DNA from 2 places in the Paraburkholderia sp. GAS32 genome. Region 2 is predicted to be linked to the other one. Evidence: riboswitches for the same ligand, from Rfam matches in the RefSeq annotation. Region 2 holds a riboswitch; the other holds the start of a gene.
What was found. Region 2 has a riboswitch for manganese ahead of P3T25_RS42195 (TMEM165/GDT1 family protein). Riboswitches for the same ligand answer to the same signal wherever they lie in the genome.
Positions count from the first base shown of each region.

Region 1: linked by a shared signal. The riboswitch ahead of P3T25_RS11430 (sodium:calcium antiporter) and the one ahead of P3T25_RS42195 (TMEM165/GDT1 family protein) in region 2 are both predicted to bind manganese.

Region 1 is NZ_JBNPVS010000007.1:172,484-181,199, reverse strand. Features, by position in the region: gene P3T25_RS11455 (hypothetical protein) at 1-11, opposite strand, end outside; gene P3T25_RS11450 (DUF1254 domain-containing protein) at 113-2,812, opposite strand; gene P3T25_RS11445 (hypothetical protein) at 2,840-3,052, opposite strand; gene P3T25_RS11440 (hypothetical protein) at 3,158-3,727, opposite strand; gene P3T25_RS11435 (HAD family hydrolase) at 4,522-5,583, shown strand; gene P3T25_RS11430 (sodium:calcium antiporter) at 5,653-6,663, opposite strand; yybP-ykoY riboswitch at 6,764-6,935, opposite strand; gene P3T25_RS11425 (NADP-dependent oxidoreductase) at 7,100-8,119, shown strand; gene P3T25_RS11420 (hypothetical protein) at 8,179-8,481, opposite strand; gene P3T25_RS11415 (helix-turn-helix domain-containing protein) at 8,577-8,716, opposite strand, start outside.
Region 2 is NZ_JBNPVS010000059.1:40,485-49,200, forward strand. Features, by position in the region: gene P3T25_RS42190 (putative bifunctional diguanylate cyclase/phosphodiesterase) at 1-1,340, opposite strand, end outside; gene P3T25_RS42195 (TMEM165/GDT1 family protein) at 2,004-2,594, opposite strand; yybP-ykoY riboswitch at 2,609-2,791, opposite strand; gene P3T25_RS42200 (FUSC family protein) at 3,071-4,153, opposite strand; gene P3T25_RS42205 (hydrolase) at 4,195-4,776, opposite strand; gene P3T25_RS42210 (TetR/AcrR family transcriptional regulator) at 4,847-5,581, shown strand; gene P3T25_RS42215 (MFS transporter) at 5,773-7,104, opposite strand; partial or broken gene P3T25_RS42220 (carboxyvinyl-carboxyphosphonate phosphorylmutase) at 7,155-7,265, opposite strand; gene P3T25_RS42225 (amidohydrolase family protein) at 7,387-8,289, opposite strand; gene P3T25_RS42230 (MFS transporter) at 8,321-8,716, opposite strand, start outside.

The DNA.
Region 1 (8,716 bases), on a different contig from region 2:
GTGCGACTCATAGTCATCCTCATGAAATTAACTTTCCGCACTTCCACTTTGCGGAACAAGGTTTTGACACACCGCGGCGGCAAGCCGCACGCGTGCACATCGGCGTGTTTTCTTACGGTTCACGCTTGACCGGCGGCGGCGTCCAACTGCCGTCGAGCGCCGGTTGCTGCGGCCAATAGGCGCGGACATACAGCGAGAACGCTTCATTGGCCGGCGCCGGCAGCCAGTTGGAGACCTTGTCGTCACCGGGACTCGTGTTCTGCACGTAAAGCGTCAACGAGCCATCCGCATTGAACTTCAGGTCCTTGTTCTTGGTGCCGAGCGAGTAGCGGTTCTGCGGGTTCGGCGAGAAGAAGTGGTGCGAGTTGTACAGCGTCAGCGACCAGAACCCCCTGACCGGCGGCAACTGATCCTTGGCGAACGTCACCGTGTAGCGTGCGTTGCCATCGAGACGCTGACCGGATGCGTCGGCGTCGGCGTAGAAATACTTGGTCTCGTTAGGCTTGTTGACGAAGATGTTCGACTTCGCCACCGCCGTGTGTGTGAAGTAGTCCGTGCCGAACGCGGCGCCGTTGCTGATGGTGTTCCAGTTCGCCGGCAGCCGCTTGCCAAAGGTGTTGAAGTTGAACAGCGGCGTGACCAGATCCGCTTCGGCCTTCGTCCCTTCCTCAACAATCGCGGTCTTGATTGCCGGATCCTTCTGCGCCGCGACGATCAATGCGCGCGCCTGCGCGTAGAGCGCCTCTTCGCCGCGTTGCGGCGGCGTCACGTCGAGCACGGTGCGCAGCATGTCCCAGAAGCGGTTTGGATCGACCCACTTGATTTCTTCGGCGTTGCCGCCCGCGGCACCACCGGCCTCGCCGAAGCTCGGCAGCTTCGACCAGTCGGTCTCCTTGACCTTGCCGTCGTACTCGGCGAGCGGATACAGGCCAACCTTCGCAATCACCGACTGCACGGCCACGCGATCTTCAGGCGTGTCGTCCATGAAAACGCGCGGAATAAAACTGCCGACTCCGGTCGACGAGCGGAACACCTGGCGGATGCCCTTCGGCACCTGGCCGTGCCAGTCAGGGCCCGCCAGGAGATAGAAGCCCGGACGTGTGCCGTACATCTTGCCGAGACTCGCGAAACCGTCGGTACGCAGATCGACGGCCTGATAGACCCAGAAGCGTTTGCCGAAATCGGGCACCTGCACGACCACCGGCGTCTGATTCAGATCGAGGATCGAGGAGCCGTAGACCACGTCCTGATTCGGACACGCAACAAATCGCTCCTGCGGCTGAATGTAGTCGCGCAGCATCGACAGATGATTGGGCGGCGCAACCGGCACGATGCCGCCGTTCAGACCCGGCTGTGGGACCTGCTTCATCGCCAGCAGACGGCCGTAGACGTTCACCATCGGCCACGCCCAGAAGTAGGTCTGGCGCGCCACCAATCGCGCGTATTCTTCAGAGATCGCATAGCCGGCCACTGGACCCGGCACGGACGCCGTGGTGGCCGTCGCATGCGCCGGCTGATCCTGCTGCGTCTTCGCCAGACTGGGTGCAGCAACCGACGCCAGCACGGCGGCCGTGACCCATGTCGCTGTTTTCTTATTCATATTGTCCTCAGGTTCGTCCATGCGCGGCTTAGCGCTTTTGGGGCTCGGGGGATTCCAGCTACCGTTGAGCACCGTCTCATCCGGGCCATAGATGCGCATGCCGAGGGTGTACGCACCGGTGGGCGCCGGCAGCCAGTTCGACGTCTTGTCCGCACCCGGCGACGTGTTCTGCACGTAGATATCCAGCGAGCCATCGGCGCCGTACTTCAGGCCTTTGGTGCGATCGCCGATCGAGTAACGGTTGATTGGATTCGCAACCAGATGGCGCGCGGGCAGGTCGTACAGCGTCATCGACCAGAAGAATTTCGCGGGCGGCAGGTCCTTCTTGTCGAAGTGCAGCACGTACGGCACTGAGCCGAGCAGTTGCGCGCGTTCGCCGTTCACTCGTGTGCCGACGTACACCGCTTCTTCCTTGGTATTGCCGTAAATCCCCATCGCCGCCGCGACGGCGCGCGTGGTGTAGTCGTCCTTCAGATCCGCACGGCTGCCGAACAGGCTGAACGAGCCAGTGGTGTGTTTTTCCGCGTCGGCCAATGCGGCTTTGCCGTCTGCGACACCAGCTTCGAGCGCGGCGCGCGTTTCCGGCGTCAAGGCGGCCGGATCGAACGGCGCGCCCGGCGCAATGCCGATCTTCGCGAAGCGCGCCATCAATTCCTGCTCGGACGGCGCCGGCGGCTGCGTGAACTGCAGCATGAAGTTCAGATAGGCGATGAAGTCGACCGAAGTCGCCTTCGCTTCATCCCACTTCGGAAAATCGAGCTTCGCGACGGACGGCGGCGCAGCCGTATGTTCGAAGGCGGACAGCGGCGTGAGCTTGTATTGCTTCTGGATCGCCTCGACGTTTTTGACGTCGCTCGCGCCGTTGAGCGCCGTGCGGCCGAGCGTCAGGATCAGGTCCGTCTCGGAGCGGAACACCTTGTCGATGCCCTTGGGCGTATCACCGTGCCAGTTCGGACCGGCGAACAGATAGTGGCCCGCGCCGTTGCCCGTGGCGCGCGAACCGACGTACGCGAAGTTGTAGGTGTACAGGTCGATCCACTGGAAGACGTAGTAGCGCTCTTTCGGCACCGCGGGCACCGTCAGCACCCACGGCTCGCGACGCAGATCGAGCCACGCCCACGAGTACGGCGTGTCGTTGTTCGGCGTGACGATGTCCTTGTTCTCGGGACCGTACGGATGCGAGTAGTTGCGGAACTTGCCGAAGCCGCCCACATAAGACTTCGAGCCGGAATCGAGCGCCTACTCGTAAAGCGTCTTGTAGTTGAACAGCATCGGATACGCGTAGAGGAACGCGTCTTTGGCGATCGCGCGCGCTTCTTCAGGCGAGGCGGTGACGGCCGCTGTCGCCGCCGTGGGGGCGCTCGCTTGAGCGACGGCTTGCGTATGCGGTAACGTGGTCAGTGACAAGGCCGCGATGACTGCGCAGGTCGGCAGGCGTTTGAATAAGGTCATGGTTAAGTCCTCTGTTTCTGTGCTCAGTTTTTTGTGCTTATTTGCCGAACGTCATGTTCAGCCCGGCGAAGATGGTGAACTTCGGCACGCCGGCGCCGGAATGCGCTACCGAGTATTGCGGCTCGATAAACGCGTTGTAGATGGTCGAGCCGCCTTTCCACGCTTTGCCCGCACCCAGACCCACCGGGATGTAATAGCTGCCATGCTGCAGGTCGAAAGTCCAGGTGCCGGTCGAGCGGATATACCAGCGCCGCCCGGCAGGTTGAAGATGCCGAACGGCTGCGCGGTGAGCGATTGCGTGGTGGGCCGGCTGGTTTGTCCCGCGAACGAGTGTTGCCACTGCACCAGGGCGCCGAGGAGCCGCGCCTTCGTCGCGCTGACGGCGACCGCGGCAAGACCGGCCTGCCACTTGCCGGTGCCGAGGCTCGGGTCGGTGGCGGTCGGCATCGTCACGAGCGGGCCGACGCCGACCTGCACGTCGCCTTGCGAGAGCAGGAAGATGTCGAATAGGTTCAGGTCGCCGAGGCCGGTGTTATAGCCGCCGCTTGGATCGGGCCGCGTGCTGACCGGCACCGTGGCGCGGAAAATTTCCGGCACGCCGATCAGGCTGTTCGGGCCGATCGGCACGGTGGGGCGCAAGAGCAGATCGTTGGTGTGCGCGCTCGCGCCGAACACGCTCGGCGTGTAGTAATTCTGATGTTGAATGAGGCTGCCAGATTAAGCGGGTTATTACTCTTATTGGCTTCGTCGGCCGATGCCTGAGCGAACGCCGGCGACAACACCACCGAGGCGGCGTATAACGCTACCGACCCAACCACGCTTTTACAACCCATTCGCGCACCTCGTCTATGGGCATTTCTTATAGGCGAACGCATTCTTTTGCCCGATGCAAATAAAGCAGGAGCAATGGCATTCGTATTTTCGAATTAGGTCGAACTAACGCAAACTAATCGCAGGCGTAAGTTCACCTCACCCAGTGGCCACGCGCAACCGGGGAAATATGCAAAGCGGATAAGATGCGCGATTAATTCGCACTAAGTCTTTCGGGCAAGCTGGAAAGACGGTACGGCCGGATGCAGGGCTTGCATGGACGCTCCTTTCAGACTCAAGAGACGCCGCACCAAACGACGCATGCGGAGGTAAAAAATTCACAATCCGGGAGTGTTGTGGCGGAATAGTAGCAAACGTTTCAGGAGATTACAGAGATAAATTTGTAACGCGATAGAAATCTACGCAATTTCGGACGGAGTTAGATTTTGGCCGCCATTCTTATTCCACACTTTTGCCACTACGTTGAGCATTTGTTTGCTTGTTGCATAAAAAGCTGCATAGCGGCATACGCCATTTGACAATTACCGGCATTCACGCCGTCGTCCCAAAAAAGCAACAAAACGGGCTGCAACAATCGCCGTGTCCCATTAGACTTGCGCTCGCTTAAAGTTTGACCCACCGCTTTTGATGAGGCTTTTATGATTCGCACGATGCACCGGTACTGCATTGCTTTGACCGTTATGGTTCTTTCAGCTTGTACCGTTACGCCGCACCACGACGCAAGCGAGTCGCCGGCCGGCGCGTCGACCGCCGCAACCCTCGCGTCGTGGAACGATACTGCGAGCAAACGCTCGATTGTCGATTTCGTCACGCTGGTCACGACGCCAGAGTCGAAAGACTTCATCCCGCGCGCCGACCGGATCGCCGTATTCGACAACGACGGCACGTTGTGGCCGGAGCAACCCGCCTCGGTACAACTGGTGTTCGCGCTGCAACGGGTGAAGACGGTGGCCGGGCGGCATCCGGAATGGAAACGGCAGGACCCGTTCCGCTCGATTCTGAAAGGCAATCTGAAGAGCATCGCGGCGAGCGGCGACGCCGGTTCGACGAGGCTGCTGGCGGCGGCGCATGCCGGCATGACCAGCGATCAATTCGCCGCGCTCGTGCACGAATGGTTCGACTCCGCGAGCGACCCGCGCTTCAATCGCCCGTACGCCGACCTCGCTTATCAGCCGATGCTCGAGTTGCTCGCCTATCTGCGCGCCAATGGCTTCAGGACCTATCTGGTGACGGGCAGCGATGTCGAGTTCGTCCGTGACATCGCGCAGCGCGTGTACGGCATTCCGCCCGAGCAGGTGATCGGCAGCACCGTCAAATACAAGTACAACCAGACGAACGGCGCAGTGTCGCTGACCCGGCTTGCGCAGGTCGACAATCTCGTCGATGGCGCGGCCAAACCGCTTGCCATCGACCGCGTGATCGGCCGGCGTCCGGTGATCGCGTTCGGCAACGCCGACGGCGATGTGCCGATGCTCGAATGGACCTCGGCCGGCGACGGTCCGCGCCTCGCGGCGCTGCTGCATCACACCGACGGCGAACGGGAGTACGCGTACGACCGAACGGCGAAAAGCGGCAAGCTCGACAAGGGGCTGGACGAAGCCAGCGGGAAAGGCTGGCTCGTCGTCGATGTGAAGGATGACTGGAAGACGGTGTTCAAGACGGATAGCACAGCAACGGCTGCGGCGGCGCCGTCCAATTAAGGGCGGCTGGTTGGGAAGGCCGCGCTTCGGCGGCTTTTGTCGCGGCCTTCCCGGTCTTTCGTCACTCGCTCAGCGGCTCAGCGTGATCGCCAGATAAGTGGCGTAGAGCACGCCGCACACCAGCAGCGCCCACACCGGCACGCCGCGCGCACGCACGTTGATCCGCAGCCACGCGGCGGCAGCGAGCGTGATCACGATACCGGTCACCACTTCGATACGCGGCGCCCACGGCGTCAGCAGAATCCCGATTGCGGGCAGCAGCGTGCCCTGGAACACCATCGCGCCGGTGATGTTGCCGAACGCCAGCGTGTCCTTGCCACGGCGAATCCACAGGATGCTGTTGACCTTCTCCGGCAACTCGGTGGCGATCGGAATGATCAGCAGCGACAGCAGCAGCGGCGAGACGCCGAGCACTTGCGACACGCCCCGCACACCGTGGATGAAGCCTTCCGCGCCCCACACCAGCAACGCAACCGCCAGCGCCAGTTGCACCGCGATGGTCGCGAGATTGGTGGGCAAGCCAAGACGCGACAGCAGCATTCTGCCCGGCGCTTCAGTGCCGTGACCGGCGTCGACCAGTTTGTTCGATGCACGGAACGTCATCACCACATACGTGATGTACACACCGACCAGCGCCGCGCTGAACAGCCCCCGTACGATCATCTCTTCATGCGGCACGTACATCGCCGCGGCCGCCAGCACAAAGGCGCACAGGAAGTAGTTCAGATCGCGCGTGAAACCCGTGCGTTCCGGCGTGACCCAGCCGCCGGCACCGCGCGAACCGAGAATCGCCAGCGTCATCAGGAAAGTGGAGAGGGTGGAGAGCATGAGCGGCGCGCCGAGAATCGCGCCGACGCCGATCTCCTGATTGACCGCGCTATCGGTCGTGCCGCCCGCAATCGCGAGCAGCGGGACGAGGGTTTCGGGCAGGGCGGTACCGACCGCCGCGAACAGCGAACCCGTCACGCCCTCGGAGATTTTCAGGCGCTCGCCGAGATGCTCGAGGGCATTGGTGAAGAGCTCGGCCGACACGAGAATGACGACCAGCATGATGGCGAGTTGGAACAGGAGACCGGTCATGCGCGCCTCACTGCAAATGCAAAGGGGAAGCGGCACAACGGACCGGCAAGTGGGGAGACTGGCAGGGCACAACGATGTTTCACAGGGCAACTCCGCGGTCGGACGAAAGTAACGAACCAATGACGCACCGCGCCCCGTCCGACCAGAACGAAGCAGTGCGCCAATGGTCTCGCCAAACCGACCCGGTCGAACGCGCCATGACCCGCAGGTCAAGTATGTTGACGCGCTCTCCTTCAATGGATGAAGGAAGGCTACTCCCCAGTGACCGGAGGATTCTAGCGGGACGGGAGGCTTTCAACAAGCTTGGAATCGGGCGCGTGCGCCGGCGCCCTCTGGTTTTGCTACGGCCGTCCAGTGATGCGACATCAGCCTCGCAAGCGTGCGATGGCCCCACTGGTAAGATCACTCACCGTCTACGACCGCAGTGAGTGTTCACATGAGTTATCAAAACCGCCAGTGGTTTTACGTCAAGCGTCCTGAAGGACGCGTTGGCGATGAGCATTACGAGTTACGCGAAAGCGAACTCGACGACAAATTGTCATCCAATGAGGTTCTCATCCGGGCGCGCATTATCAGCGTCGATCCATACATTCGCATCCAGCAGCACGAACGCAATACCTACGATGTGCCGCATCCACTCGGCATCGTGCAGCGAGCGGGCGTGGTGGGTGAAGTGGTGGCGTCGGCGAGCCCGCTGTTCAAGCAGGGCGACTGGGTGTCGGCCTATAGCGGCTGGCAGTTGTATGCCAAGTGCCATCACAGCGAACTGACCAAACTGGACCCCGCCGCGGCGCCGGTTTCGACCGCGCTCGGCGTGCTCGGTATGCCGGGACGCACTGCGTGGTTCGGTTTGATGGAAGCGGGCAAGCCGCGTCCGGGCGACACGCTGGTCGTGTCCGGTGCGGCGGGCGCAGTCGGCTCGCTGGTCGCGCAGTTCGGCAAGCGCGCCGGATGTCGCGTCATTGGGATAGCGGGCGGTCCGGACAAGTGCGCGTTTCTGACCGACACGCTGAAGCTCGACGGCGCGGTCGACTATCGGGCGCATCCGACGCTTGAAGGCTTGCAGTCAGCGCTGCAGGCGGCGACCGGCGGCGTCGATGTCTATTTCGACAACGTGGGCGGCATGGTCACAGATGCGGTGATTCCGCTCATCAAGCGCCGCGCACGGATCGTGATCTGCGGCGCGATCGCTCAATACGACGGCGGTCTCGACACGCCGGACCTCGCGCCGCGCTTCCTGCAGCACATGCTGTTTCAGCGCGCGACGATTCAGGGGATTCTGGCGCGCGATTTTACGCATCGGATGGATGAGATGCTGCAGACGGTTGCGCCGTGGGTGAAGAACGGTGAAATCGTTTATCAGGAGACTTACGTCGATGGGTTTGACGCGTTGCCGAACGCGCTGAATAGCCTGTTTGAGGGGAAGAATCTTGGGAAGCTGCTGGTGAGGGTATGAAGGTGTGAGTTCCTGAACGACAACCCCGACGCTGGCCGGGGTTGTCGTTTGTGGATTGTTTATTTCCGTTTGCTGCGTCTTTGCAGCATGGCCTCGGTCTCTGGCGCGGTCATGTACCTGCCGGCAACTCTGTAGTCATAGTCCGGGGTGATGGTGATCTGTCCGAGCCGGTAGTCAATGATGAACCGGACCTGGTGTCCGGGCAGGAAGCCGGCGTGTTCGAGCATGGCATCGGTAACCTGCATCCAGGGAAAGGCAGTATGCTTGCCGCGTTCGTGCGTGCGGTCTGCTTCAAGCGCAACGGAAATGCGCGTGACGTGTTCGTCGCGTGCGCGACGTGGTTTAAGATTGGCATCAGCCATGGTCAACTCCTTCGGTGAGTTGGTGGTGGTCAGCGGGCCGTATGGGTTGCCGCCCATGCGGCCCGCGCTTCTTCTACTGCATCAAATCTCCTTCCTTACCGCTGGCTCTGTGCCAGCACCGTATCAAGCATCTCGGACACGAAGCGTTGCCGCGCCTTCGGTAGCCGGCTGATCGCCTCGATCTGCTGTTGCAGCTTAGAGGACGGACCGCGTTTGCCGTCTGGGGTGACGTTCT
Region 2 (8,716 bases):
GCCTCCTGAAGCTGCATGATGGGCTGGAAATACACCCGTAGGTCGCGATGCTCGATCGCGTAACGCAGGTCCGTTTCAATCTCCAGCTTTTTGACCGCTTCCGCGTGCATGTTCTCTTCGAAAACCACGTAGCGGCCCTTTCCACCGTTCTTGGCCCGGTACATCGCGACGTCGGCGTCCCGCAACAACGTATCAGCATCGCCGCGGCCGCGCCCAGCGTGCGCGAATGCCAGCCCAACGCTCGCGCTGACGATGTACTGTTTGTTGTCGAGATCGAACGGTTGACTGAATTGCGCCAGGATGTTGTCCGCAACCAGGGTGCCTTCGCTCGTCGCCTCACTCCCGAGGTGTTCCAGCAGGATGACGAACTCGTCTCCGCCCAACCGCGCGACGGTGTCGGTCGGGCGAATGCACCCTTCGAGGCGTTTGGCCGCTGCGATCAGCAGCCGGTCTCCCACGTGGTGTCCGAGACTGTCGTTCACCCGCTTGAAGTTGTCCAGGTCGACGAAGACAACGCCGATCATCGCATTACGCTCACGCGCACGAGCTTCGGCCTGGCTAATACGATCGAGCAGCAGTGCTCGGTTCGGTAACGAGGTGAGCGTATCGTAGAACGCCCTTCGCGCGAGCTGCTCCTCGAAGTTCTTTCTTTCGGTGGTGTCGCTCGCGGTCGCCACGATTGCGCCGACAGCCGGTTCATCGAGCAGATTCGTCAAGGTAAGCTGAATATAGCGCCACGCATCGCCCTCACCTCGAGTACGGATCTCGATGGATTTCGTGGATCGAGCCGTCGACGACACGGTCTCCAACAGGCCCTGCAGCGTGGGGCGGTCAATGGGATGAATCGGATCGAGCAGACTGGTGCCGACGAGCTGGCCCATGTTCTTCAAGGGGTCCGGTCTTCGCGTCGGCGCCTCGTAAGTCACAGTCCCGTTGACGTCGGAAACGAGTATCGCATCCGACGTGTTCGCGACAAGCGCCTGCAGCCTCTGTTCGCTGCTGCGCAGCGCGTCCTGGGCCGCCGCATCCACGTTCTTGCGAATGCGCCGCAGCATCTGAAGAAACAGCAGCGAGAGCCCCACGCCGATCGCGAGTACCACGGGGGTCGATATCAGGACGATCCGTTGCACGGCAACGAGCCGGTCGAGTTGCATCGTCGCATCGTCGCGGTGCTGTGCCGCTGCCGCGAGAACCTTTTGCTCGATATCGTCGAAGAGTGGATCGGCCGAATCCTCGTCGATCTCATTGGCTCTCGCGATGTCGTGATCATCGACGGCCTTGAACATCGGTTTGGCGAACGCTCGATACTTCGCGTGCTTCTCCAGCAGGCCGCGCAGCATTGCGCTGCTGCCAGGCTCAAGTGCCACTGCCTTCTTCAGCGCTGCGTCAAGTGCTTCACCGGCCTCGCGGTGCTCGCGTAGAACCTCCGGACGCGGGTCCAGAAAGTACTTGCGTTCGGCCGATTCCTCCCACGCAACGCTATAGCGAGCTTCCTCGAAAGCCTTATCCGCCTCGTTGGCAGCTTGCGCGGCGAAACCGGCACTCAAGCTTTCATACGCTCCCCAGAAGGCCAGGAGCGGCACGCTCAATAGAACGAGGACGAGACCAAATACGGCGGTGCGCCGCGCGGGGGGCACATTCGACGACGTCTGCTCAACTCGGTCTTCTGCTGCGTTGCGTCGCCACAGATATCGACGCCTTTGGGTGCCTTTCTGTCTGGTCACGATTGCTCCGATGTGGAACGGCACGTCGACGAGGCGCCCTGTTCGAGCAGGTTGGGCGGAAGGAAACTGAAAGTGTCAGTCTTCCCGTAGACGGCGTGCGTATCCGGAAGTCGTGATCCGAAGCATCGCTCAGTTCTTTCGTTGACTTCGAACCGAGTAAACGACGGACGACTCCGATCCCGGTCCACGTTTTGTCGGACCACCGCATATTAACGGCACGCTCGGGTTTTTTCTAAAGGTCTCGCGTTGGTGGAGTGCGGTGCGCGCGTCAGCCGCGAACTAGAACAGCGGATGCGCTTGCGGGTACAGCGCGGTCCTGAGGGCGAGGCCACCGAGGACAACGAAGATAATGGCGGCCAGAATGTGGACCGCCTTTGTTGGCAGGCGGTCGGCGAATTTGTGTCCCAGGTAGATGACGGGCACATTGGCCAGCATCATGCCGAGTGTCGTACCCGCAACGACGCCGAAGAACTCATGAAAGCGTGCCGCCAGGGCAATCGTGACGATTTGGGTTTTGTCGCCCATCTCGGCGAGAAAGAATGTGAGCGCGGTTGTGCCGAACACACCCATCGAGTTTTTCGTCAAAACCGCATCGGCGTCGTCCAGCTTGTCCGGAACGAGAATCCACACGGCCATCACGGCGAATGACGCGACAACCGCCCAATTCAGAATGCCCGGACTCAGAACGCTCGCGAGCCACGCGCCGAGTGCGCCGGATGCACCATGGTTGATGAGGGTAGCGGCAAAAACACCGAGGATGATGGGAATGGGCTTGCGATATCGCGCTGCCAATACCAGGGACAGAAGTTGAGTCTTGTCGCCGATTTCAGCAAGGCCGACCACACTGGTCGAAATGAGGAAGGATTGCATGGGGTTGTTGTACCCGGGCCGCGCAGAAAGAACGCGATGACACGCATTCCGGCGACCCGGTTAGGTCGGAATGCGAGTCATCGGTCTTGCCAGGCATTTAGCTGCGCACGCCATAGCGGGTCTCTCGACTCGCCAAGTATGTTGACGTGCGCCCTCGAACATCGCGTTCGAGGCGGCTACTCCCCAATGAGCAGGCGCGATTTTATCGCGCCATGCGTTGCAGAAGCAAGTCGCCACTATAGCGCTTTGCGCGGTTGAGCATTGCTGCGAGCGCCGATTATTACGAATGCCTTTCGGGTTCGATGTGCTCGCCCCTGTCTTTGGGGAATAACCGGCTTCTACCCAGAAGCACCTGCGTCAACTATTCGACGGCAGCAGCGATCGGAATCGGCACTACCATACTTGCTGAACACCATGAGATCTTCAGCTAAACGTCGATCGTGCGCCCCTAATCAGAGGCGACTGCGCAGTCCCGCTCAGTCTTGCCGGGGTCTTGGGGCGTCACACGTCGAGCGGCACGTGTCTTTCATGTGCGCCGCAATGGCGGATGCCGTGAGCGCACACAGCAGCCCAATGGCGCTGCCGACTGCCACGTTCAGCAGGCGTTCGCCTCCAAAAATCCACGGCTTTCCCGCTAATACAAAGGCTATTGCCGCACAGGCGCACCGGACACCGAATGCGAGCGTGTACGGACGAATGCAGATGAGCGTCAGCATTGCGGCGAACACAACGAGCACACGCATAAATAACGCATGAGGGATCATCAATCCGACAACCACTCCGAAGGAAACGCCGACAACGGCCCCGGTGAGCCGGCTGCGAAACTTCTGCCGGGCGCTTGCTGCATTTCCGGTAACGACGCTGGCGGCCGACCAGATCATCCACTGACCATGATCGACGTGCCGCCATTCGACAAGTACGGCAGCGCAAGCGACCGCGAGCGCGACGGTGATCATCAGCTCGATATATGCGTTGCGCTCGCTGTTTGGGGAGAGGCGAGTCCACTTTGCGAAATGCGCAAGAGTCGGCTGGCCGGTTTCACGCGAGCGGAAGTGCTCGACTGACGCTAGGAGCAGGATCGGCAACGCGGCTATCAACAGGAACGGCAGGACCTCAACGCTCCGGGTAATAAGCGCCTGCCGCGTGACGCCTTCCCCACTTTCGCAGGCAAGATACAGCGAGGGAATGAACGTGAAATTGCCGAGCGGGCGCAAGGCACTGCCGCCCGCGGTCACCAGCACGGATCCCATGCCCAGCAGGACTGTGGCTACGACAAAGAGCAGCGGGTGCGCGAGCGACGCCATCAGGATCATGAAGCCCGCGCTGATCGCCAATGCGTGCGCGAATACGCTGAGCGGCGCAAGCTGCGAGTGGTCGAGCGCGATGAGCATCGCGACCGGCACGATTGCAGCGGTAAGCCACTCGGATCTGCCCGATATGACTGCAAGGAGGAGCAGCGGGACGAGCGCAAACATGGCGCGACCCAACGCCCGCATGTCGAACACGGTTTCGACGCGGCGCAAGAGCGACGAAGCTCCCGTGTGACGTTCGCTGCTCATCGTCTCTCTCCGGCCACGCTGTGCTTGTCCATCGGGCGTCATCAGGCTGCGAGCGCCTCGAGTACGTCGACGGATCGCCGCACGAGACCGAGCCTCGGGAAGATGTAATTCAGCGACGCATGGTGATGCTCGGGCGCGCCGCAGCTCATTGCGTCCTCGACGAGCACCAGCGAGTACCCGTGCTCGTGCGCGGCGCGAGCCGTCGACTCGACGCCGATGTTCGTCGAAATCCCGCCCAGCACAATGGTTTCGACGCCGCGACGCCGCAATTGCAGGTCGAGCTCGGTGCCGTAAAAAGCGCTCCATTGGCGTTTCGTGATCTTGATGTCGCGCTCCTCCACCGCCAGTTCAACGGGAAAGTCCCACCAGTTCGAGGGCAGTCCGCCGGGGGGAAGCGCGATGGGCTGATCGATGGGCTGCTTCAGTGCATCGCCGAAGTCGGCGCTCCAGCCCACCCGGACCAGGACGACCGGCGCGTTCACTTCCCGGAAGCGCTTTGCGAGCGTTGCCGCGGTAGCCACCACGGCTGCGGCGGGTCGGGGCGCTTTCCCGAATCCGAGAATGCCCTCCTGAAGATCGATCAGAACGAGAGCGGTAGTCTTGGGGTCAAGGTTTTGCAACATGATGGCCTTCCATTGAAAGCGGCGAGCCGCTGGTGTATTGTGAGGGGGTGCTCACAAACAGTATATGAGAATGGCCTCACAAAAGTCAACGCCGAATACGGGCGAGGCGAAGGCGCCGCGCCGCGCCCGCGGACACGCGCGGGTGGCGTCGTTGCTGGAAGCCGCAAGCGCGGAATTCGCCGAAAGGGGGTACGAAGCAACGACGATGACAGCGATCGCCGCGCGCGCGGGGGCGTCGATCGGTTCGCTTTACCAGTTCTTTCCGACGAAAGAGCAGGTCGCAGGTACGCTGATCGAGCAATACGTGACCGAGCTTGAAGCAGCGTTCGACCGGCTGAGCGAGGAGGTGCCGTTGCTTGATGTATCGGTCGTTGCGGGCCGACTGACGACGTTTTTCGTGGCGTTTCGCACGACGTACCCCGCTTTCGTGGTGCTGGTCGACGCGCGTGATGTCGCATTGCCCGGCGCCACTGGGGTACGCGAAAGATTGCGCAAAGGAATCGCATCCGTGCTGGCTGCCCTCGCGCCACGATTGTCCGTGGAAGAAGCATTGTTCCGGTCCGTGGTCGTCCAGCATCTTATGAAGGCGGCCGTCACGCTGAGTTACGATGCGAGCGTGGTTGACCATCACGCGGCGATGCTGGAGTTCCAGCGCGTGGTAGAGCACTACCTTGAGGACGTGATGGAAGCCACGCGTGGTGGACAAACCGGCGCAGCGCATCGAGGCGCAACACCCAAGGAGCGTTCCGCTTCGGGCAAAGGCGTCGGTCCGAAGAGCAAGGGCAAGTCCGGCGTCTCGGCGTGAATGCTGTTGCTGCCCTGCGCCTCATCCCGTCGCCGCGCAACGAACACGTCCGGCGGCGTGCACCTGGACGCTTTCGCAACCGTTTGAATGTGGCGCGTCCCGGTTGAAACGGTCAACCTATCCACGCTGGCGAATTTTCGCGCGACGGCGTCGGCAGTCGCGCTGGTTCTACGAAGCAAGGCGCGCCGGGCTCACTGCCGCCGCCTGACATTGGTTTCAGGCATCCGTAGATAGACGAGCAACGAAATGGCGGCCCAGATTGTGACGTACCAGAAGAAGTACGGCTCGTGGCCGGACGCCTTGAACCGCAACGCGACAAATTCCGTCGTGCCGCCGAGGACCGCGGTTGTCAGCGCGTAGGGGAGCCCGACCGCAAGTGCCCTGATCCGCGCCGGAAAAAGTTCCGTCTTCACCAGCATGTGGATGGAAGTGAATCCGCTCAGCATGAGCAGCCCGGCGAAACAGAGCATGAACATCGTCACCGTGCTTTTCGTGCGGCTGAGGGCCTCGAAAAGCGGAACCGGGAACAGCGTGCAGCTCAAACCGAAAAAGATCAGAACGGGGCGGCGCCCGATCAGGTCCGACGCCAGACCGAACAACGGTTGCAGGGGCAGGTACAAAAGCAGCGCGCCGGTGGTGATGAGCGTCGAGGTCTGCTTGCTCAACCCGGCGGAGTTGACCAGGAACTTCTGCATGTAGACGGTGTACGTGTAGAAGGCGACCGTTCCACCTACCGTGATGCCGATCGCGAGCAGAATGTTGCGCCAATGCTGGATCAACTGACGAACGACGGGCGGTGACGATTTCCGGCGGCTCTCCTCGAAATCCTGCGTCTCTCCGACATATCGTCTCATGTACATGGCGAAGAGCGCGAGAAGACCACCTATGACGAATGGAAGACGCCAGCCCCAGCGCTCGATCTGGTCCGCCGTAAAAAGGAATCGTTGCATGAGCAGCATGAGGCCGAGGGCGAGCAACTGTCCGGCGACGACACTGACCTGCAGGAAGCCCATGTAGAAACCGCGGCGGTTAGCCGGTGCCACCTCGCTCAGATACGTGGCGCTGGTGCCGTATTCACCTCCCGCGCTGAGCCCCTGCAGAAGCCGGGCGGCAATGAGGAGCGCAGGGGCGAATACACCGATCGTTTGATATCCCGGGGTTACTGCGATAATAAGCGATCCGAAGCACATGGCGGCGACCGACCACGTCAGAGCCAACTTGCGGCCCTTACGGTCCGCATAGAGCCCAATCAGCACACTTCCAAGCGGTCGTGCGACGTACCCCACAGCAGCGATCACGGCTGTGTTCATCAGTTGCACTGTGGGGTTTTCGCTCGGAAAGAACGACTTGGCGAAATAGATCGAGAAGATGCTGTAAGCGAGAAAATCGTACCACTCGATCAAGTTGCCCACGAGCCCGCCGGCCAGCGAGCGGAGGCGAACGGATGCTCTGCGTTCCTCCTCCGCTCCTGAACCGGCGGTCGCCAGGTTCTGTTGCAAAGCGCAATCTGGATGGCCTGCCATGTCGGTGTCTCCTGCGTCTCTCGTTTTTTGGAAGGGGGTATTCGTCGCGGTCAATCGGCGTCCTTGTATCGTGCGTCGAGCTCGTCGTAGATCGGCTTATTGGCGAGTCGCTGGCGCTCGCCGAAGGGCGCGACGATCGCCGGATCCTCGTCGAGCACTCCGGGCACCAGCAATCCCTTGCACGCGGCAACCTGTTGGCGAAACGCCAATCTGCGAGAAGCGGCAGTGGAGTTCATAGGCTTTCCTCAATCGGTAGTGAATCGGTTGACGGCGCGTGCCGCGTCAATCGAAACGAAACAGCTCTCTAGCTGACAGGCCGAGAATCACCGCTCGGGTCGATTCCTCCGGAACCCAGGCCGCGAGCGCGCGAATGGACGCTGAATAGTCAATCACGTCCTGATGCTGGGTATGCGGCCAGTCGCTGCCCCAGACGAGGCGCTCGGCACTGAAAGCCTCCAGCAGCGGGCGAGTAAGCGCTTTTCCAAGGCCAAGCCCACCGTCGCCCCGCGAACTTCGATAAGCGGCCGACAGCTTTACCCACACCTTGCCGGTATCGGCAGTCGAGAGCAGATATCTGAACCCAGGATCCGATGCCCCGGCTTCCGCATCCGGCCTGCCGAAATGATCGACGACCACCGTGCATCGCTGCGCGAGCAGCTCGCCGACGATCACGGGCAGATCTCTCGCCTCACGATGCACCTCGACGTGCCACCGCAGGCTGTTGGCGCATGCGAGAAGACGCGGCCACGCGCCGTTTCGAAGGTCCGGCAGCGGCAAGCCCACGAGGTTCAGCCGCATGCCGACTACGCCCGCGTCGGCAAGTGACTCCAATTCTTTGTTCGACACTGCTGGGGCGACTACTGCGACACCGCGAAACCGCTGCGGATACTTTCGACATATCGCCGCAAAGAACGAGTTGTCGGTTCCGAGGAAACTGGGTTGCACAAGAACGGCGTGTGACACGCCATTCCCGGTGAGATACCGAACATACGAATCCAGCGTTGCATCGTAGTCCGGTGCGTGGCGCCGCTGCGGAGCGAGTGGCAACCCTCGCACGAACACGTGCGCATGTGAATCGACAGCGGTGACACGAGGTGTCGGGTCACGAAGCCACTCGGCCACGCCGGCCCCTGCGTCGGCAGCATGTATTGCCGCATCGCTCGTACTGAGGTCAAGAGCGCTCATGGGTCTTGGCTTTCCGATTGTTGAATACACGTCACTTGGGCGACGGCACCGGCGTTTCGGAGACGACGAGCGACGCAGGGCCGGCAGCGCGTTGCCTGTTTGTCTCGGGAAGCAGCAAGGCGGCGAGCACGACCATGCCATACGCGATTCCCGCGTCGATACCGAGCGCCGCGCCGAGCGGCATGGAGTTGCTCATGTGCCCGATCAGCACAGGGAAACTTGCAGACACGACGCGGCCGAAGTTGTAGCAGAATCCGACGCCGGTGCCCCTGATCCCCTGCGGATACAGTTCGTTGAAGAGCGCGCCAAGTGTGGCGGGGATGCCGGCCGCGAAGAGGCCGAGCGGAAAGCTCAGAATGAGCATGGCCGTGTCGCCGATCGGGAGGAATACGTACAGATTCACGGTCGCGGCGCAACAAAGCGCAAA